DNA from 4 places in the Lacimicrobium alkaliphilum genome. Region 1 is predicted to be linked to each of the others. Evidence: predicted binding sites of a transcription regulator. Region 1 holds the regulator's gene; each other region holds the start of a gene.
What was found. Region 1 encodes sigma-54, which starts transcription at its own class of promoters, with help from an activator protein. Its sites were predicted from a motif close to GTTGGCACGNNNNTNGNNT; they were not measured.
Positions count from the first base shown of each region.

Region 2: AT746_RS17725 (DUF4168 domain-containing protein) is a predicted target of sigma-54. The motif match lies at 4,002-4,020, and genes of this name have one in related genera.
Region 3: AT746_RS13080 (LPP20 family lipoprotein) is a predicted target of sigma-54. The motif match lies at 1,834-1,852, and genes of this name have one in related genera.
Region 4: AT746_RS10565 (BON domain-containing protein) is a predicted target of sigma-54. The motif match lies at 1,810-1,828, and genes of this name have one in related genera.

Region 1 covers NZ_CP013650.1:680,167-685,642, reverse strand. The annotation lists gene lptC (LPS export ABC transporter periplasmic protein LptC) at 1-59, shown strand, start outside; gene lptA (lipopolysaccharide transport periplasmic protein LptA) at 43-576, shown strand; gene lptB (LPS export ABC transporter ATP-binding protein) at 576-1,301, shown strand; gene AT746_RS03245 (RNA polymerase factor sigma-54) at 1,389-2,864, shown strand; gene hpf (ribosome hibernation promoting factor) at 2,887-3,174, shown strand; gene ptsN (PTS IIA-like nitrogen regulatory protein PtsN) at 3,187-3,630, shown strand; gene rapZ (RNase adapter RapZ) at 3,627-4,475, shown strand; gene AT746_RS03225 (HPr family phosphocarrier protein) at 4,472-4,753, shown strand; gene rluF (23S rRNA pseudouridine(2604) synthase RluF) at 4,969-5,476, opposite strand, start outside.
Region 2 covers NZ_CP013650.1:3,983,035-3,988,510, reverse strand. The annotation lists gene AT746_RS17740 (heme biosynthesis HemY N-terminal domain-containing protein) at 1-569, shown strand, start outside; gene AT746_RS17735 (sigma-54-dependent transcriptional regulator) at 1,035-2,396, opposite strand; gene AT746_RS17730 (ATP-binding protein) at 2,386-3,885, opposite strand; gene AT746_RS17725 (DUF4168 domain-containing protein) at 4,088-4,456, shown strand; gene AT746_RS17720 (multidrug effflux MFS transporter) at 4,608-5,476, shown strand, end outside.
Region 3 covers NZ_CP013650.1:2,869,909-2,875,384, reverse strand. The annotation lists gene AT746_RS13095 (YybH family protein) at 1-54, opposite strand, end outside; tRNA gene AT746_RS13090 (tRNA-Arg) at 410-484, opposite strand; gene AT746_RS13085 (flagellar assembly protein T N-terminal domain-containing protein) at 614-1,753, opposite strand; gene AT746_RS13080 (LPP20 family lipoprotein) at 1,973-2,431, shown strand; gene flgN (flagellar export chaperone FlgN) at 2,535-2,954, opposite strand; gene flgM (flagellar biosynthesis anti-sigma factor FlgM) at 2,959-3,294, opposite strand; gene flgA (flagellar basal body P-ring formation chaperone FlgA) at 3,468-4,088, opposite strand; gene AT746_RS13060 (chemotaxis protein CheV) at 4,442-5,368, shown strand; gene AT746_RS13055 (CheR family methyltransferase) at 5,383-5,476, shown strand, end outside.
Region 4 covers NZ_CP013650.1:2,304,866-2,310,341, reverse strand. The annotation lists gene AT746_RS10570 (glutamate synthase-related protein) at 1-1,104, opposite strand, end outside; gene AT746_RS10565 (BON domain-containing protein) at 1,222-1,767, opposite strand; gene AT746_RS10555 (hypothetical protein) at 3,040-3,543, shown strand; gene AT746_RS10550 (hypothetical protein) at 3,656-3,925, shown strand; gene AT746_RS10545 (hypothetical protein) at 4,551-4,910, shown strand; gene AT746_RS10540 (YdeI/OmpD-associated family protein) at 5,035-5,476, shown strand, end outside.

The sequences.
Region 1 (5,476 bases):
CCACAAAACAATTTGAATTACTGGACCATGTGCAGACAATTTATGGCAAAACGATTTAAGTTTCTGATCCTGGCGCTATTGAGTTTCAATGTCGCCGCAGTGAATGAAGATTTCGATCAGCCGATTAAAGTAAAATCTGAGTATCAGTCGGCTGACGGCATTAAAAAGATCTCTTTTTTCCGTGAAAACGTCAACATTACCCAGGGTAGCCTGGTGATCAACGCAGACGAAGTGGAAGTCGATGCCGGCAAAGGCAAAGGCAAAGAGACCTTTATTGCCCGGGGTACACCTGCCAGCTATGAGCAAACCATGGAAGATGGCAGCCGCATCCGCGCCGCTGCCGAATATATTGAATATCAGGTTGAGGGCCGTACCCTGACATTGAGTGGCAATGCAGAACTGCATCAGAACAGCCACAGCGTGCGCGGTTCATCCATTCAGTTCAATATGGAAAAAGAACAGTTGATGGCGCAGGGCACTGACGAGGAAGATGGTCGGGTAATGACGATCTTTCAGCCCGAGGATTTAAGTGACACCAAAGAAGAGCAACAGCCCGGCCAGGAGCAGCAGGACTGATGTCAGTATTAAAAGCACAGCACCTCGCCAAGTCCTATAAAAGTCGCCAGGTGGTGCAGGATGTCAGCCTGGAAGTGGCCAGTGGCCAGATTGTGGGTCTGTTAGGCCCTAATGGTGCCGGTAAAACCACCTCTTTTTATATGATTGTGGGTCTGGTACCCATGGACAAAGGTCAGATTTTTATTGATGACCAGGAACTGACTCTCGAGCCCATGCATGTTCGCGCCAGGGCCGGTATCGGCTATCTGCCCCAGGAAGCTTCAATTTTCCGTAAGCTGACGGTTTATCAGAATCTGATGGCGATTCTTGAAACCCGTAAGGATATCAATCAGCAGCAACGGGAAGAGGAAGCCGATGCACTTCTGGATGAGTTCAATATCAATCATATTCGCACCAGCTCAGGGATGAGTTTGTCTGGCGGTGAGCGCAGGCGGGTAGAGATTGCCAGGGCACTGTCTGCCAACCCCCGCTTTATTCTGCTTGATGAACCTTTTGCCGGTGTCGATCCCATATCAGTCAGTGACATCAAGAATATAATCCGCCATCTTCGGGACAGAGGCATCGGTGTGTTGATTACCGACCACAATGTACGTGAAACCCTTGATGTTTGTGAGAAAGCCTACATTGTTAGTCATGGGGAGTTAATCGCCCAGGGAACCGCAGATGAAGTACTGAATAACAAGCAGGTCAGAGATGTATACCTGGGTGACCAATTCAAGCTATAGTTAGAGAAAATGCCGTGCGGATATTTGTATGAGAACAGAAGCCGGAATACCCGTAACCAAGGCCCTCGGAACCAGAATAAGAAGTAAATGAAGCCTGCATTACAGTTAAAATTCAGCCAACAACTTACCATGACGCCTCAGTTGCAGCAGGCGATTCGCCTGTTGCAACTGTCCACGCTGGATTTACAACAGGAGATCCAGGAGGCGCTGGAGTCTAATCCGCTGCTGGAGACAGAAGAATCTGCCGATCAGAATACGGAAGAGCGCCGCGATGCCGACAGCCTGAATGGTGAGTCCAACGAAGCCAGTAACAGCAAAGACAGTGACAGCATCGAAACCGGCGAAGCCCTGGAAAAGCAGGAGTTGCCCGAAGATCTGCCGATGGATACTACCTGGGATGAATATTACAGCGCCTCATCGGCACCCGGTTCTTCTGCGGTCAGTGCCGCCGATGACAATATCTATCAGGGGGAAACCTCGGACAGCATTCAGGATCATTTGCTCTGGCAAATGCGTCTGACCCATTTCAGTGACACCGACCAGGCCATTGCCATGGCCATTATCGACTCTATTGACGATGTCGGTTATCTGACCGTCACCACTGAAGACATCCTGCAAAGCCTGGACAATGAAGAAGTAGAACTGGATGAAGTAGATTGTGTACTTAAACGCATTCAGATGTTCGACCCTGTTGGCGTCGGCAGTCGCAGCGTACAGGAATGCCTGCTGGTACAATTACGTCAGTTCCCCCCTGAAACGCCATGGCTGGAGCAGGCAAAATCACTGATCCTCGAATACAGTGATCTGCTGGCCAGCAAAGATTACCGCACCCTGATGCGCAAAGCCCGGCTTAAAGAGGATGAACTGCGTGAAGCCTTACGTTTATTACAAACCCTGAACCCCAGGCCAGGCAGTGCCATCGCTACCAGTGAACCGGAATATGTGATCCCCGATGTATCGGTAGCCAAGAAAAATGGCCGCTGGACCGTAGAACTGAATCCCGACAGCTTGCCTAAACTGAGTATCAATCAGCAATACGCGGCGATGAGCAAGAATACCAGGAACGCCAGCGACAGCCAGTTTATCCGCTCCCATATGCAGGAAGCCAAGTGGTTTATTAAAAGCCTGGAAAGCCGCAATGACACCCTGCTGAAAGTGGCAAACTGTATTGTGCAGCAGCAACAGGGCTTTTTCGAATACGGCCCCGAGGCCATGAAGCCTATGGTGCTCAACGATGTTGCTGAAATGGTGGATATGCACGAGTCCACCATCTCCAGAGTGACCACGCAGAAATATATGCACACACCAAGAGGCATTTTTGAGCTCAAGTATTTCTTTTCCAGCCATGTGGCCACAGAAAGCGGCGGCGAATGTTCCTCCACCGCCATTCGTGCTCTGATCAAAAAACTGGTGGCGGCAGAAAAACCCGCCAAACCCCTGAGCGACAGCAAAATTGCACAGTTGTTGGCCGAGCAAGGTATTAAAGTTGCCCGGCGAACAATAGCAAAATACCGGGAATCCCTGTCGATTCCCCCGTCCAACCAACGCAAAAGCCTGTTATAGGCGAACAAGAGGAAGAGGCATTATGCAAATCAACCTTACTGGACACCACGTTGAAATTACCGACTCTCTTCGAGATTACGTTGACTCAAAGTTTACAAAGTTGGAGCGACATTTCGATCATATCAATAATGTGCATGTGATACTGAACGTCGAAAAGCTCAATCAGAAAGCCGAAGCGACACTGCACCTGCATGGCGCGGAAGTCTTTGCCACTTCCGAACACACTGATATGTACGCCGCTATTGATGGCCTGATCGACAAGCTTGACCGACAGGTGATCAAACACAAAGAAAAGATCAAGCGACACTAAAACTGACTCCGCATGGAAATTAAAGACATCCTGACCCCTGACTGCACCATCTGTGCAGTTCAGGGCACCAGCAAGAAACGCATCTTCGAGACCATCAGCGATGTGGCCGATCAACATCTGCCCGACATTGACCTCGACCCTATTCTTACCAGCCTGCTATGCCGCGAAAAAATGGGCAGCACAGGCATTGGCAATGGCATTGCCATTCCCCATGGCCGCCTGGCCGGGCTGGACAAAGTCATGGCCGTGCTGATCACCAGTGACGGGCCCGTGGCCTATGACGCCATCGACAACCAGCCGGTGGATATTTTCTTCGCCATTTTAGTGCCTGAAGAACAAGCCCAGGGCCACTTGCAGACCCTGGCCACCATCGCCGCCAAACTCAATGACAAGGACGTGGTAAAACGCTTACGCCACGCTAAAACCAATCAGGAACTGTACGAGGCCATAGTGTGAAACTCATTATCATCAGTGGCCGCTCCGGCTCCGGTAAATCCATCGTGCTGCGCTCTCTGGAGGACCTGGGCTACTACTGTGTGGATAATATTCCGGTCAACCTGCTGCCCACCCTCACCCATACAGTGGTGGATGAATACGATCAGGTAGCAGTGAGCATTGATGTACGTAACCTGCCCAAAGATCCCGAAGAGCTGGTAGAGATACTCGATTACCTGCCTGCCACCTGGGAACTGATGATTTTATACTTAGATGCCAGCGACGATGTGCTGATCAAGCGCTTCAGCGAAACCCGCCGTCTGCATCCTCTGTCCAAGCGCAGTAAGTCCCTGACTGACGCCATCCAGTCTGAAGCGGTGTTACTGGCCCCTATCGCCGAACGCGCCGATCTTTATATCGATACCGGTGAACTGTCAGTACACCAACTGGCCGAACTGGTGCGTGAACGTATTCTGGGCAAGAAAAGCTCGCGTCTGGTGCTGGTATTTGAGTCCTTTGGCTTTAAACACGGTATTCCTAAAGATGCCGACTACGTATTTGACGCCCGCTTTCTGCCAAATCCCCACTGGGAACCAGAGCTCAAACACCTGACCGGGTTAGATCCGCAGGTAGAAACCTTTCTCGGCTCACAGGCCATCGTCACCAAATTTATCTGGCAGATACAGAATTTGATCTCCACCTGGCTGCCGCATCTCGAGCGCAATAACCGCAGTTATGTGACCATTGCCATCGGCTGTACAGGAGGCCAGCATCGCTCAGTGTATGTGGCAGAGAGCCTGGCCAGAACCTTTCGCGCGGTACACCCTGATGTGCAGATCCGGCACCGGGAGTTATCGCGGGAATGAGTACCGATAAACTGGAAAAGATCCTGCTGATCCAGAATAAGCTCGGGCTGCACGCCAGAGCCGCCACTCAACTGGCCAAACTGGCCAATCAGTTTGATGCCGAAGTCACCATCCATCAGGGCGATAAATCCGCGTCTGCCACCAGTGTACTGGGCCTGATGATGCTGGAAAGCAGCATGGGCAAGGAAGTCAGGGTAGTCAGCGAAGGCCAGGACGCCGAAGCGGCCATGGCCGCCGTAGAACAGCTGATTCAGAAGAAGTTTAATGAAGAGCAGTGAGTGAGGCGTGAGGCGTGAGGCGTGAGGCGTGAGGCGTGAGGCGTGAGGCGTGAGGCGTGAGGCGTGAGGCGTGAGGCAGAAAAAGCTTGACTCAGGTGTTTGATTAGTCAAAATTTTTCCTAACTCCTAACTCCTAACTCCTAACTCCTAACTCCTAACTCCTAACTCCTAACTCCTAACTCCTAACTCCTAACTCCTAACTCCTAACTCCTAACTCACTCATCCACCGTCTTTTTAGAATGTTGTACTGCCTGATTAATGCGGGCCATTTCCTGGTCCGTTAAATTACGCCATTTTCCAGCCTTAAGATTGCCAAGATTAATATCCATAATCCGCACGCGCTTTAGTCTGGTCACTTCATAGTCCAGGAATTCGCACATACGGCGGATCTGGCGGTTCAGGCCCTGAGTAAGAATAATCTTAAACACAAAACGGCTTTGCGGGATCACCTGACAGGGCTGGGTGACGGTGCCTAATATGGGCACGCCTTTGCTCATCTGGCGCACAAACCGCTCACTGACAGGCTGGTTGACGGTGACAATATACTCTTTTTCATGACGATTGCCGGCACGCAGAATTTTATTGACGATATCACCATCTGTAGTGAGCAGAATCAGACCTTCAGAGTCTTTATCCAGTCTGCCAATCGGGAAAATACGCTGGGGATGGTTGATGGCATCGACGATATTACCCCGTACATTTCGCTCAGTGGTGCAGATAATG
Region 2 (5,476 bases), 1.1 Mb from region 1:
AGGAGAAGCTGGCTAACTGGAAAAAAGTGCTGGGCCGAGATGCCTATCAGCAATGGATGTTCAGGGCGGCGCAGGGCATTCTCGCCGAAGTGGCCAGCAAGGAAGGGGCGAATCAGCTTAAAGCTTACTGGCAGGAGCTGCCCCGTGCACAGCGTCATGATCCCTCTTATCAGGCTGCCTATATTCAACAGCTATTGGCGCAGAGAATGGATACGGATGCAGAGCAGTTGCTGGTGGACTGGCAGAGCAAAGGTCCTCATCCTTTGCTGTTACCCTTATTTCGTGAACTGAAGTTACCCAATCCGGTTAAGGCAATCAGGACACTGGAAGACTGGCTGAAAAGGGATGAGAAAAATGCAGAACTGCTTTCTGTGCTGGGACAGTTGTCGGCCCATGCCGGTGATCTGAGACTGGCGGAAAAGGCTCTCAGTAAAGCGCTGCACCTGAGACCCGATCACAAGGAAAGTCAGCAGGACAGGCTGCGCCTGGCCTGGGTCAAGGAACAGCAGCAGGATGATAAACAGGCCCTGAGTCTGTATAAACAGAGTCTTGCAGTTAGAGATGGGTGAGGAGTGAAGCGTAAGGAGTCAGGAGTGAGGGGGCCTGTACCCTTACACATTGCTATTCCGTATGTCGGATTTCAATCCGACAAGCCAGAGCCCATCCCGGAGAAGAACTTAATTCTGCCTTTCTAGAAGGTCGCTGGATGCCCGACAACAACACTCGGGCATGACCGGTCGTCGCTCCCGCGTGCTGTTGGCGGGAGCCCAGTGTCTTTATGTTTTTTAACCACGAATGAAAATCGAATCTCACCACGAAGGGCACGAAAAGCACGAAGCATTACAGAACACTCGATTCGACAACTCGTCAAATCTCAACCTTCGTGTTCCTTCGCGATCTTCGTGGTAAAGCTTGTCTCTCTGCTTTCGCAGGGGCGCAAAGTCGCAGGGTAAAATTAAAAGGGGCTTTCCTCAGCGGGCCCTGCGCCTCTGCGGGAGTAAAGTATTTGTTTGTGTTTTTAGTGTTTTTCGTGGTTATTTCCCGCTTTCATCATCTTCCAGCCAGCGATACAGTGTCCGGCGGGTGATCCCCAGTATTTGTGCCGCCTTTTGTTTGTTGCCGCCGGTATGCTCAAGCACCTGAGCGACATATTGTTGCTGCATTTGTTGCAGGCTGGGCCAGCTTTGCGGCCGGCTCTCATCGATGCTCCCTGGCACCGCAGGCGCTGATTCACGGATCCGTTCCGGCAGGTCAGCCAGCCCGATATCGTTATCCTGGCAGAAGGTATAGGCCCGTTCTATGGCATTTTGCAGCTCTCTGACATTACCGGCAAAGGGATACTGATAAAGGCAGTCCAGTGCTTCGGGGGCAATGCCCCGCACCTGCTTGGGCTGAGAGAGTCTGAGTTGCTGTAGAAAATGCTCGGCAAGTAGTTCCAGATCCTCGCCGCGTTCGCGCAGTGGCGGCACTTTGATGGTAAAGGTTTCCAGGCGGTAGAACAGATCGGCACGAAAGGCGCCATCGGCTACCCGCTGCTCAAGATCCTGATGAGTGGCGGCAAGAATACGCACATCCACACGCTCTTCCTTATCACTGCCAACAGGGCGCATGGTGCCTTCCTGCAGTACTCTCAGCAGCTTGGCCTGCAAAGATACCGGCATCTCGCCGATTTCATCCAGTAAAAGACTGCCGCCTTGTGCTTCTTTGAGCAAACCGGCCCGGGCCAGTTTGGCCCCGGTAAAAGCGCCGGCAGCATGGCCAAAGAACTCGCTTTCCATCAGCTCAGCAGGGATGCCGGCACAGTTGATAGCCAGAAAGGGCTTGTCGTGACGGGGGCTTGCCTGATGCACTGCTTTGGCGACCAGCTCCTTGCCGGTCCCGCTTTCGCCGAGGATCAGTACGCCGCCATCGGCCGGGGCAATATGCTCAATCTGATGGTATAACTGGCGCATGCTACGACTTTTCCCCACCAGGCCATAGGTCTCAGCCTTCTGTTGTTGGCGATACTGATTCACCTCCAGATAAAGCGCCCGGTGTTCCAGCAGACGTTTGACGTTTAACAGCAGGTGTTCGAGATCCAGCGGTTTGGTAATAAAGTCATCGGCACCCTGTTTGAGGGCAGATACGGCTTCGTTCACCGAGGCAAAGGCGGTAATCAACAACACTGCCGGTGCAGGATCCCAGGCCTTGAGTTTGGGCAGCAGTTGCATACCACTGATTCCTGGCAGACGAATGTCGCTGATCACCAGATCCGGCTTATCCTCGATATGATGTTGTAAGGCCAGTTCGGCAGACTCAAAGGCATTCACCTGATAACCGCAACTCTCCAGTTCCTCCTGGAGCAACTCGCGCAATCCGGGATCGTCCTCTACAACGCTAACCTGACTAAGATTCATGTGCTGAATTTTCCTGCAATGGGAGTCTGACAGTAACCCGACAACCGCCGTTCTTACGGTTTGTCAGGGTCAGTTCTCCGCGGTGGTCTTTGATAATATGAGCGGCAATAGTCAGCCCCAGCCCGGTGCCTTCTCCCTGACTTTTAGTGGTGTAAAAGGGGCTGAGTAGTTTTTCACTTTGCTCCGGCGTGGTAAGGCCCGGTCCGTCGTCTTCTATATGGATCATTAGAGATTCTGAATCTTTATGCCAATAAATGGTTACTTCACGTTGTGCCGCCTGCACCGCATTGCGCAGGATATTGATCAGCGCCAGTTCCAGACGCTGAGGATCGCCACAGAGCATCTGTGCCGGCGACGATGGGGTGATCTGTATCTGGCAGCTGTCGATCAGCATTTCATAACCGAGGTTTTCCACCGCCTGGTTTACCAGTTCTGTAATGCCAAACTCTTCGGTCTGCACCTGCTGATGACGGCTGAAATCCAACAGTTGCTGCACCATGCGGGTCAGGCGCTTTACCTGGCCCCTCACCGCCTCAAGCTGACGCAGGCTGTCGGCATCATCGGTCTTGCGACTCAGGCGTTGTGCGCGGCCATCAATTACTGTTAACGGGGCGCCAAGTTCATGGGCGACACCGCGGGCCACCTGACCAATGGCCGCCATCTTTTCTTTTTCTTTAAGTTGTTCCTGTAAAAGATACTCCTGGTGTCGGTGGGCGCTGATCTCCGCTTCGGCGGCGGTAATACTGTCGAGCATCTGATTTAATCCGGTTATCAGTTCACGTATCTCTCTGGGGCCGGACTCGGTGGCTCTGTGCTTGTGATCACCCTGTGCGACGCGGCGCATGCTGTTCACCAGTTGGCTGACATAACGACCGATAGCGCGGTGGTGGCCGAGAAACAGGATACCCAGCGTTACCAGCACCAGGCCGGCCCAGCTCAGCCAGGCAAGACGGGTCAGTTTTTCGAATGAGCGCTCAAAATCGCTGGCACGGCGGGTAATCTGTAGCAGGCCATTTACTTCCCCCTGGCGGTCGGTGATGGGTAAAAAATAAGAATACACGTCCCGTCCTTCAACAGAGCGATAGCCGTCCTGCTGTTCTCCTGTCTGTACAACCAGTTCGGCCATATAACTGCGGCTGAGATCTTTTTCTGTGACGCCGGAAAACGTCACCAGTTTACCCTCTTTATCGAAGACGGAGGCGCCGTAGACTCTGCCAATACTGAATACCGACTCAAGATTGGATTGCAGGGCAGTGAGGTCATTCTTGGCCAGCGCCTCACTTACCGGTAAGCGGATGGCCCGGCCTACCAGCTCGAGATCGCTGCGTAATTTCTCATTCGCCATCTGTTTGACAAACGCCAGTCCAAACCAGGTGACCAGGGCATAGATGATCACCATGGGCAGTACCAGATACAGCGTCAGCAGAGGTTGCAGACCCATGGCCTTGAGCTTGTGTATACCCTGTAAAAATATGTTCAAATTTGTCACACCGTGACACTTTCCCATGTCAAAAGGATACACTATTAATCGGGTTGTCGCAGAGTAGTAGCTAGCTGCAATTGATATAGTTGTTATAAAACAATGAGTTAAGATTTTATTGCGAGGTTGGCACGAGCTTCGCTCTGTTTGCTATGACATGACGTAAATTGAATTGGTAGATTTTTGCCAGCGAATAACAGGAGACACAACGATGCGTAAATTAATGATAGCTGCTTCCACCAGTATTGCTTTGATGGGCTTTACCGCAGGCGCTGTAGCCCAGGATGCTCCGGCCCCTGAGCAGCAGGCGCAATTTCAGAAGCGTGTATCTGATGCCAAGTTGGCGCAGGTAGTCGAGGCAATGAGTGAAGTGCGCGCCATCAGCGGTAAATATGCTGAAGCTTTCCAGAACGCCGATGATGCTACCAAGGCCCAGGAAATCCAGCAAAAAGCCCAGCAGGAGATGATCGATGCCGTGTCTGAATCAGGTCTGTCTACTGATGAGTACAATACCATTGTTCAGCGCCTGCAGACCGACGAGCAATTGCGCGGGCGCATGAACGAACTCGCCGGTGAATAATCTGCCTGGCTGAAGGATAGAGAAGGGGGAGCTTTTTAGCTTCCCCTTTTTTGTTAGTCCGTGATATTTATCGCGGGCATTAAGGATTGTAACGCTTATACGGTGACGCTGGTGCTGCTGATACAGTAAGATGCTATTTCACGGAGGATTTATGCAGGCATCTCAGCCAAAAACCGTCAACTGGGTCATTCTGTTACTGGCCTCAATCACCGCTGTTACCCCGCTGGCAATCGATATGTATTTGCCGGCTTTTTTGGCGATCTCTGAAAGTCTGGACGCCGAAATATCTCTGGTTCAGGTTTCCCTGAGTTGCTATCTGGCGGGTTTTGCCTTATCCATGCTGATGTTCGGTCCCATCGCCGATATCGTTGGCCGTCGTCCCCTGGCGCTCTGGGGTCTGTGTCTGTTTATTCTGTTCAGTACTGCGATTGTTTTTGTGCGTCAGATAGAGTGGTTTCTGGTACTGCGCACCCTGCAGGCCATGGCGGGTGGTGCGGCGGCGGTGGTGGTGCCCGGTATTGTCCGGCATCTGTATGGCCAGAATACCGCCAAAGGCATGTCTTATGTGTCGATGATCATGATGATTGCGCCACTGATCGCGCCCAGTGTCGGCAGTCTGATCCTGCAATGGTTCGACTGGCGGGTGATCTTTGCGGTGCTGGCTTGCTATGCCTTGTTGCTGTGGCTGCCTGCGTTTCGCTGGTTACCGGAGGTTGCTACCCGCACTCAGCATGGCCCCTGGCTGAAGCTGTTTTTCTCCGGTTACGTGACCGTGCTGGGTAATAGGGCAGCCCAGCCCCATATCGCCATTTCCATGCTGGTATCTTTCGCCTTTTTTGGCTATCTGACCGCCGTGCCTGTGGTGTATATGGAGGCCTTCGGGGTGTCTGAGCAGTTATTCGGCATCCTGTTCGCCTCCAATGTGGCCGCATTAATGATGGTGAATTTTGTTAATACCCGGCTGGTGGTGCGCCTCGGCTCAGAAAGAATGCTGACCATTGGCCTGGTGCTGGGCTTGTC
Region 3 (5,476 bases), 2.2 Mb from region 1:
CGGCAAAGCGAGACTTACCAGTAATGGCAGCATCATCAGGGGGAGGTTTTTCATAGTGAACACTTAGGGTGATGAAATCAGTGGCTATGATATTGCCAATAAACCAACAAGATAAAGTGCAGAGGGGTAAACCCTGTTAACCGGGTGATATAAGGTCAGTTTTTAGTGACTGAATGCCAATGCGTGGAAAAGGTATTGCCATTGAGAATTCAACGATCTTCAACACTACGGCGTTAAGCGACAGATTGCTGCGCTTGCATTAATTCAGTTGGACAGAGCGGTATGTCTTGTGGATTTTATGCGTTCGAATAAAAAGCCGACTATGTAGTACCAATAGTATTGCCGACAGAGCCACAAAGATGCTTAAATGCAAACTGCATTTTACTATATGATTTATAAGGAGAATTTCTGGCGTCCCCACCAGGAATCGAACCTGGATCTAAGCCTTAGGAGGGCCTTGTTTTATCCATTAAACTACGGGGACTTTACTGTAGCTCAGTGACGGCAATCTGCCGACGGGCGGGCATTATTACCCAAGGCCCCCATAATTTAAAGTCCTGCAGCACACGACTGGATAAATAATCGCCTGCATACCTCTGCTGAACAAAGTGCTTCAGCGCCGTGATACAAAATCGTTAGGCTGAATGTTTGCCAACGGCACGCCGTTGACTGACTCGACCACTGAAGAGCTCAGCGAGAGACGGGTTACCTGAACCTCCACAGGGTGTACCTGGTATTGATAGTGACTATTGCCCATGGGATCGTAAAACTGATTCAGTTTGAACACTTTCAGTCTGTCTCCCATATTGACACCGTGCTCTTTACCTATATCAACAGACAATTGCTGATGGCTGCTTTGCAGCACCCGGCCATGAGCTGGCAAACAGGCAATCTCATCATCGATACGTTGTGCCAGGTCGTCTAATTGCTGTCTGATGGCCATGCCATAACTGGATTGCCAGAAGGTGTTGCTGGCGGTGTCGACACTTTTGTGCGGATCAAAAGGCCAGCTTGCGCTGGTGCGAAAGGGTTGGGAAATCAGCACTTCTCCGGTCATGCCGTTTATCAGATGCACATCCAGAGCAAAGTTACGGTTAATCTGTCTGTCTTTCCAGAATGCCAGTCTCGAGGGCGAGGTCTGCTCGTCACTGAGATCAGTAATTTCAGCCAGCAGTACAAACTGCCCACCTGCTTTACGGGCAAGAGCAGTGGCCTGCCGGCTCAGATCATTTCCCGGTGTTACGTAGAAACCTTCAACAGAATGGATGTTGGCATGTTGGCTGGCGGCAGAAAACGACTTATGCAGCTGGCGTGGAAGGTCTTTGCCAATATTATACAGCTGTCCCAGACTGGCCTGTTGCTTATGTCTCAAAGGAAACCAGGTGGTCACCACGCTCTTCTGATAATCAGACGCCTGGCATTGCGTGTCCTGGGGGAAGATGTCGGCACGGATGGAGACGGTGACGATATCGCCCTGATAGTCCTCGTGGATTAATTCCACTTTATTGACTTCGCCGCCGGCTCTGACTTCCAGCCGGTCATTCTGCAATAATCCGTCGGCAAGGTATTGCACACTGTTGACTCTGGCCCCGGCAAACATCAGCGCCTGCTTAATGGCTTCCTGGGTCGCCATTTTTCTGGCGTGGTGTTTATCACCGTTATGAACCACGGCCTGACCACTGGCTTCAAACCAGATGGCCTTGGCCTGCAAGCTGCATAAAGCAACGGATAATAATAGAAGCAATTTGTTCACTGGCATAACCTCAGATTTTCCCTGTCATGGTCTTGCACAAAATATACCGTTTTTTAGCGGGTTTATTGACGATGGGCTCAGATGGCACAAAAAAGGTATATAACTTGCTTAATTCAGTCTGATGGCAGAGAACCAACGCCAGAGTCTGACCAGAGTGTTGGTGGCTTTTTGTTCAGTTGGTTTGTTGACCTGTAGCCGTTCTTATTTCTGAGGTGACAGATGAAAATATTCTATTCGTTGATTGTGGCGGCATTTACGCTCAGCGGTTGTTCTTTGTTGTATGACAAGCATGTTGAATGGGAATATGTTGAGCCCGAAAACTATCCGGTTCTGACGGCTGTAGGTTATGCCCCTATTGATGAGCAGTCTGGCAGTTCAGCATCTCTGAAAATGTTGCAGGCGGTCAAGGCGTCAAAACTGGATGCTTATCGTGAGCTGGCCGAACAGGTGTATGGCCACAAGGTTAATGCGGATCAGTCACTGTCTAATATGCTGCTGGAAAACGAACAGTTGCAATCGTCGGTACAGGGCGTGATCAGGGGAGCCAAAGTGGTCAGAACCTATGCGGTAGGTGAGAACACCTATGCCACTGAACTTGAACTGGATATGCAGAAGGTTTACGACATTTATCTGTCAGTGGCTAAGCCAAGACGGATCAAGGATGTTAAATATTACTGACAAGCCGTCAGCCATCAGTTTGCAGTTTTCAGATAAAAAGACAAACCAGCTTAAACAAGACTTTTCTGGCAGGGAAGTGGGATGATTTTTTTAAAACTGGAAACTAGGCTTTAACGCCGCCGCCTTTGGGACCGGCTTTTTTCTTGCCCGCTTTGTCATAGGTCAGGCTTTCTTTGGCCCGCACTTCCATAATCAGACTGCGCAAATGCTCAAGCCTCAGCTGTCCTTGCTCGACCGCGGTGGCGTTAATTTGGGTACGATACTGGCAGTCTTCTACCTGGTGCTGAATTTTTTCTTTAGCTGCAACGAACGCAGCATCTTCGGGGGAGACAGTGGAATAGAGGCTGGCGATTTTCTGATCCTGCTGCTGAATTTCATCCAGCAGGGTTTGTTTTTCGTTGACCAGATTAATCAGGGCTTCCGCATCTCTGGAACTGATAAGCTGTAATTCGCTATCCAGTAACAACTGCAGCTTGCCGAGCAGTTCCTGCTGATGCGTCATTGCCTCGATAATTTGGCTCATATACTCAGGACTTTACCCCGAACAGTTCAGCCTCAAGTTTGGCAATTTTGCCTGCCAGCACTTCAGGATTGACCTGATACTCGCCAGATTGAATGGCTTTTTTCAGGCGCTCAACTTTCTCCTGGTTAACAGGAGCATCACTGCTTTTCTTCTGCATCTGCGCTAACTGCTGAGCAGATTGGGTTAGCGATACCGAATCCTGTCTCGGAGCCGCAGCCTGACTACGGGCACTATCTGCCTGAGTCGACGTCTGATTCTGCGCCTGTTGATTCAGCTTTTGGCTGTCTACCTGAGTCTTACTCAGGTTGCCGTTATTGCTGTTAATGTTGTTAACTGACATGGTCAAATTCCACTACCTAATTTACCTCTGCTTTAATTATCGGCAGGCTCTGAGATATCTTTAGCAATCTTTCATCAATATTTGCAGTTATGCTAGCAAATATTTTACCAATACTCACTCTTTGCCTGAATCCGATGTCTTGTCATAGTGTATCGGCCAGTCGTATCAGGTCTTTAAATACCTACAGCCACTTCCGAAGCACTGATAACAGTGGCGTCAATCTGACGGCGGCTGGCGGTATTTTCTATGCGTATGGTGTCACCGATATTGCCGTCTTCCTCGGCCACTCCTGAGGCTTTAATCTGCAGCCCGCTCACATTGGCTGTAATAACCACACTGTCGCCTTTGCAGACATAACAGAGCAATGACGGTTCGATCGGCTGTCCGGCTCTTAAGCGGCGTTTGCTGCGTGCTCCGGCCAGGCTGCCGATAGTCGAATAGGTACTGCCCCGCAGTTGATTGACGTCCAGGTTCACCACTTCCAGTTGATTCTCAGATAAGAGTTCACCCGGTGACACAGCCTGCTTCGCAACGACGACTTTTTGCATTTGCTGTACGTTCACCATTACATATAAAAACCAGTTCGAACTGGGACAGGAAACCCGCACCGTTACATTGCGCTGAGTCAGGCTATTATCACTGGCGCTGGCCTCGAAAGGTGTTTCGCAAGGTGCTATCCGAATGCGTTGATCTACCGCAACTGCCTTGACCTCTGTGCTGATATTCTGGTCATCACCTGCCGAGATCCTTGTCTTGACAAAGTCTTCAGCGACCATCCGGATGCGTTCGTGCACCGTGCTCTGCTCTTGTGCTAAACACGACGAACCTGCAGCGAGGGTAAAAAATGTCAGTATTCTCAGAGTGCTAGCAAAACTTTTCATATTCACTTTGTGTCAGTTTGTCTATGCTTAAGGACAAAATCTTGTAACATGGTAAAGACATAAGCCTTATCTGATATATACAAGATTCATGTTAGCGCTGGTTTTCACGATAACAACGAATAGGTTTATATATGCCGGGATCAGTGCTCAGCACTGCAACCGGTTTAATCTGACTTGTATCGGGTGTCAATTTACCGTCGATGCAAGCTAATATTGTTAGTTAGGGCAATTTCTGTGCCTAAACTGATACAGCTTTGGGGTGATATATGGCTGGAATCCTGGATTCAGTTAATCAACGTACACAGTTGGTCGGACAGAACCGGCTTGAACTGCTGTTATTCAAATTGCAGGGTAATCAGCGCTTCGGCATTAATGTTTTTAAAGTGCGCGAAGTATTGCAATGCCCCCCCCTGACGTCCATGCCAAGGCTCAACCCTTTTGTGCGCGGTGTGGCACACATCAGAGGCCAGACCATATCAGTCATTGACCTCAGCATGGCCACAGGTGGCAGAAAAATTGATGACGTTACCAAGCGCTTTATTATCATTGCCGAATACAACAGGTCGGTGCAGGGTTTTCTGGTCGGCTCCGTGGAACGTATTATCAATATCAACTGGGATTCCATTTTGCCCCCACCAAAAGGTACGGGCAGAGCAAGTTATCTGACGGCTGTTACCGAGATTGATAACGAGCTGGTCGAGATACTCGATGTAGAAAAGATCCTCAATGAGATCACGCCTCTGGGAACCGATGTCAGCGCCTCAGTGACCGAAGGGCTGGATATTTCTTCGGTCAAAGACAAGATCATCTACATTGCCGATGACTCGTCCGTAGCCAGAAAGCAGGTGATCAAGGCGCTGACCAGTCTGGGGCTTAAAATCGAGGCTGCCAAGAACGGCGCTGAGGCCCTGCGGGGATTGCTCGCGCTTGCAGAGGAAACCGGTGATGTCACCGACAAGGTCGGCGTGCTGGTTTCGGATATTGAAATGCCGGAGATGGATGGCTATACCCTTACTGCAGAAATAAAGAATAATCCTAAATTAAAGAATCTCCATGTTATCCTGCACACATCACTGAGTGGTGTCTTCAATCAGGCGATGGTAAAAAAAGTGGGCGCTGATGATTTTATTGCCAAGTTTCACCCCGATGAACTGGCGAACTCAGTGAAGAAGTGGTTAGGTCTTGAAACATAATCAGAGTGTAGTCTGTGTCTGATAGAGAAATTGGTAGCCAGGATTATCAGTTATTCCGTGATTATCTGGAAAAACAATGTGGCATCGTATTAGGTGACAACAAGCAGT
Region 4 (5,476 bases), 1.6 Mb from region 1:
CGGTACACTGATATGATCGCGAAAAAGTGTCGGGGCGGCGCCTGTAGCACCGCCACGGCCATCAAGGATGATGTAGTCGGCACTGGCATCCAGGGCAAACTGAATATCTCTTTCAATATGATTGGCGCTGAGCTTAAAGCCCACCGGAATACCGCCGGTGATCTCTCTGACCCGATCGGCAAAGCGTTTAAAGTCTTTAGGGCTGCTAAGGTCCTTAAAAGTGGGTGGTGAAATGGCAGGCTCACCTTCAGGGATGCCGCGCACACTGGATATCTTGCCGGTGTTTTTATTACCGGGCAGGTGGCCGCCGGTGCCGGTTTTAGCACCCTGACCACCCTTAAAATGAAAACACTGAACCTGTTTTAACAGCGATTCCTGATAACCAAACCCGGCGCTGGCCAGTTCATAAAAATAGCGTGAATTTTCCGCCTGTTCCTCGGCCAGCATGCCGCCTTCGCCTGAGCAGATGCCGGTACCGGCCATCTCAGCACCGCGGGCCATGGCAATTTTGGCTTCTTCAGAAAGGGCACCAAAACTCATATCAGATACCAGCAACGGGATTTTCAGGCTTAGGGGCCTTTGCGCCTGCGGGCCGATCACCAGCTCAGTTTCGACTTTTGCGTCTTCCATCAGTGGCTTGGTAGCCATCTGCGCCACCATAATCTGGATATCATCCCAGTGAGGCAACTGATTGCGGGGGACGCCCATTGCCGTCATAGGACCATGATGGCCCATTTTACTGAGACCTTCCCGGGCCAGCTGATGAATCAACTCTACCGTCGGTTCTTCTTCGGTGGCTTTGGCGCTGGGTTGTTTATTATCCTGCTGTTTAACACCGGGACCCTCCTTACCCACATTGTCCTGACTAAAGTTCTTGTGGGTACCATCACAAAAAGGCGGGTTGGCGGTGTGTTTGCACTGGCACAGATAAGCCTCGTCATCTTTCTCTGCCACAAATGACTTTGGCTTAAACCCGGTACCCGCGTGAGAGCCGTCACAGAAGGGTTGATCAGAAGAGCGGCCACATGCACAGAAATAGTATTCTTCGCCTTTTTTCAGTTCTGTTTTGACCGGCTTGTTGTCTGCAATAATGGGGTGGCTCATCGCACTGCTCCAGAGAAAGTAAAACCTTAAGCATAGCGATTATTTGCTGATGTGCAGCCTGATGCCTGACACGGAGATAATAAAAAAAGAGCCTGCGTTGAACAGGCTCTTTGGCGGTCATGATTTGCTGGTTACCTTCAGCTTGTCGGTGACCTTTTTGACGTCGCTGGTATTTTCAGCGATGGTAATCGCCAGATCCCGTTCAGCTTCACTGCTGACTTCACCTTCAAGTGTCACTTCACCCTTGTTGGCTTCGACATTGATTGCCGAGCCTGATACTTCCGATTCAAACAACAGGCGGGTTTTGACTACGGTAGCCACCTTGGAATCGGTGAGCGTCTGAACCACTTCGCTGCTTTGCTCTTCTTCGTCAGCAGCCACTTCCAGCTTATTATCAACCTCTTTTACACCCTCAAGGCTTGCTACCAGCTCAGAGGCCAGTGCCTTATCGACCTCACTCTCCACTTTACCTGAGAGCGTTACCACACCATTTTTGACATCCGTATCAATATCAAATGAATTCAGGTTCGAATTCAGTAGCAGGGTGGTTTCTGCCTTGCCGTCCAGCCAGGCATCTCTGCTTTTGTCTTCCCAGTTATTATCTGCAAGGGCAACCGGTGCGGTAAACAGGCTCAGTGCAATCAGTGTTGTTGTGAGTTTCATGATGATCTCCTTATGTTGGGGTCAATTAACTCAACCTGACTGTTGCGAGAATGATGCCAAACTATATCTGGTTGATATTAAAGGAAAAAATATTTAACCTGAGCAAATTCCGTCGTTATCTGGCAACAGTTTTTGGATGCGATAGCGACAAATCCGCTATCTGATACAGGTAGTCTGGCCTCAACGTATGGGGTGTATGGCGTACAAGCTGTTGCCGGTTTTATTGCTGGCCTAATTTGAGTGTCGTCTGTAAGAGACATGCCAAAAGATAAATAGTTAGCTTAACCGACGCCAGAGACCGTAACAGGTGAGGGCAGGCGTTAGTCGCTCTGGATTGCGCCGGTAATTCCAGTACTCACTATTATATAGCGTATGACAAAATCTAACGGCGGCTTCGGGCGAATACCGGGCATTGGCGGGTAAGTTTGGTCGCTTAGTCATTGGGAACTATGCGTGGCACGTCTTTAATTTGAATCTGGTCTTTTATCTTTACCCATCGTTTTTCCTAAAGAGGCTGTATCTTTCCACAGTTATAATGAAGATTGGAGAAACTTGCACTAAACGGCAATATAAATCCGCTAAGGGGCTGTGGTTTATATCGACCCGATCATACGTATCCTTTTGATTGTAAAGCACTATTGTGGTCTGACCTGAGTGCTTATAGAGGTCCCACTAAACACAATGGCTCATTTTCCGCAGCAAGAATTTTGGTTCAGCAACCACTGGCTGGAGATAAGTGCTTGTCTGGAGGGGAAAAAATTGGGTACAGTGACACTATGTAAGAACAGATGGTCTCGGATTTATACCGAATTCCGTCTAATACACTGTTATAACCCACAAGAGAGTCCCTAGACAATGGAAGTTCATGAGCAGTACAGTGATGAAGCACGGATCCAACTTAGCTTTTTGTCATTTATGTCCGTCGCTATATGGATTTGCTTTGGAGTAGCTTTTTCATTTGCTATCGCTTTTCATTTGGTTGTATCGACCAACATCCACATCGCCGGTTCCGAAGGCAATGTTTTTTGGTTTGCGAGCCTTATGTATGGCTTTTTGGGGTTTATCTTTTCGTTGGTCGGCTCTGCTTTAATTTATCCTCTATACAACTTCTGGTGCGAACGTTCTAGAGGTCAGAGTGTTAAGGGTAAGTTTGCGTTGGTCCACCGTGGGTTATAACAAGTTAAATCATCGGAAAACCACCCGCTGGCCAAAAGACGGCCAAAGCGCGTGTGTTTTCCGCTGTTTAAAGCGTTATAAATCATTAGGAAAGTTATGAGTGCAAAGGACGTTTCAGCTATCTGTTTTAAGCTATTAGCCATTTATGTATTGATCACTGTCATTATCTCTATTCCCGCAGCTTGGGGGTTATTTTTCAGTGTATCTGATGTTATGCCAGGAACGGAGCCTGGGCTGATGTTCCCAGTATTAATGTCCCTGATAACTCTGGTTATAGGTCTCACAGCTACTTTTATATTGTGGAAGGTAAGCACTTCACTTTCAGACAACGTTAAGTCAAATGCAGAGGAAAGTTACTCTGGTTTCAATATCCAACATGGATATAAACTTTTAGGCATTTATTTTTTAGTAACTGGTTTGTCGTATTTGCCAACTTCAGCTATTCAAATTTGGCGATTAAATTTAGCGTTGCAAGCGGGCATTGCAGACTACATTCAGGTTACAACTGAGCCTCTCGTTTTAATTTTTTCGGGTGTGTTTCTGCTCAGCTCTTTAACCGGCAAAAAATTATGGGCAACCTTAAAGTACTCAGGTACATAATGATTTATAACAAGTTGCTTAATTTCGTTCCAGCCACAAACAGCATGGCCTCCACGGGACGGCCTACGCTGCGCTGCGGCAGCCCATTAGCAATGCGTTAAATGCCATGAGTATGAATAAGAAAGGGTGCCCAATTTGCGGGTTTGCAGAAGTTGAAGCTCTTGATGAGTTCAACTGCACCACGTTTGAAATTTGTGAGTGCTGCGGCTCAGAGTCAGGCTTGGAGTATGATCAGTATTCCACGCAGGAGCACCTTGAAAAGATCCGCCGTGAGTGGGCCATTGAAAATAACTTTAAGTGGTGGGGTGATAAAAAGTCTATTCCAGAAAACTGGAACCCCAAGAAACAAATGGAGCTTGCCGGTATTGAAATCCCTCAGTAACGGCCAGCATTTAACAAGGCAAGGCAAAATCGCCCTGCGGGCTGGACGCGCTAACGCGCGCCTTTGCTTGCGGCGTTATAACTCATATGGACATCCAGCCTAGAATCAGCACATACATGGTCGCAGCACTAGGGGGCTATTTTTTAGCTTTCTTTTTGTAGCTGCTTGCGTTGCAGTGTTCTCAGTTGAGAGCGTAGTTCCATTGATCCCGATTTTTATCTTTTCTCTAATCGTGGCAATTCCTGTAACAGCTATATCGTCAGTAATCGGCTACCCAATTTTCAAATTTTTGTTTAACAAACTTCAACTACCAATATTTCAAAAACTAGTCGTATCGGGTGGAGCATCTTGTATTGCATGTATTATCGTTTATGCCACTGGTTTCAGTGTTGCGCTAGGTGCATTTAATTTACCTGAAGCCATTGTTAACATGTCAGGGGCTCTGCTCATGTTATGTTTTGCTGTTTTGCCATGCTCTGCATTAGTGTATTGGTATATCGAGAAATGAGTTATAACAAACTGTTTAAAGTGGACAAAATTACGTTGGCTTGTTTCGCTCCACTTCACATTTTAGCCAACAAAATTTTGCCCATTAACAGGGCGTTAAGCGCGTAAAGGAAGCATCGTGGTAACGAAGAACGATTGGAAAACAATGCCAATACCACAAGAACGTGAAAACCTTGGGTATCAGAACTTCTTCTGGGATTCCGATGCCGAAAAAATTATGTCTGGTTACAAACCGGTGGACATGGATGATAAATGGTTTATCTATTCTGAAAATGGTTGGGTATATTTCGTCCGTAGCTGGACTGGCCATCATATATTTGCTTTTCAGCTTACGGGGTCTTCCGCCGGTGGTGCTAAGGTTGTTGCAAGTTGGGTAAACGCAAATAAAGACGAATATAGGTCTCCAGGCAAAGAAATGGATATTCAAATCATCAATAATTTAATTAAAAGTAGGTTCGGTATTGAATGTCCCGCTTAACAAACGGCTCAAACGGACAAATATTCGCTGTCACCTTTTATGCAAAGAAACGCATAAAAGCCGCCATCAAACATTTTCGCGGTTAGCCGGGCGTTGGGCCCATCTGAGAGTGTAGGAAGATGAAATGACGGAATCAGACGGAAAGTCACAGTTCACAGCTCGGCTACTGCGCCCGAATGATTCCGGCGGTGGCTGTCCGTGGGCTTTCGTTGTGCTTCCCAAGGAAGCAAGCGCGAAGCTGTTGAGACGGGGTCGAACAACCGTCTCGGTGACCATGAACTGCCACCAATTTGAAGCATTGCTTGAGCCAGATGGTCGCAAGAGCCATTGGCTTCGAATCGATGATGCCGAGCTTCGAGCGGCGAAGGCGGAAATCGGCCAAGAGATTCAGTTCAAGATTGCAGCAATGGCTCAGGAGCCAGAGCCCGAGGTGCCAGCAGATTTTGCTCAAGCGCTGGAGTCGGAACCCGAGGCCCAGACTACCTGGAATGCAACGACCACAATCGCGAGAATCGATTGGGTTCATTGGATCGTTTCTGCCAAACAAGCCAAGACTCGCGAGAAAC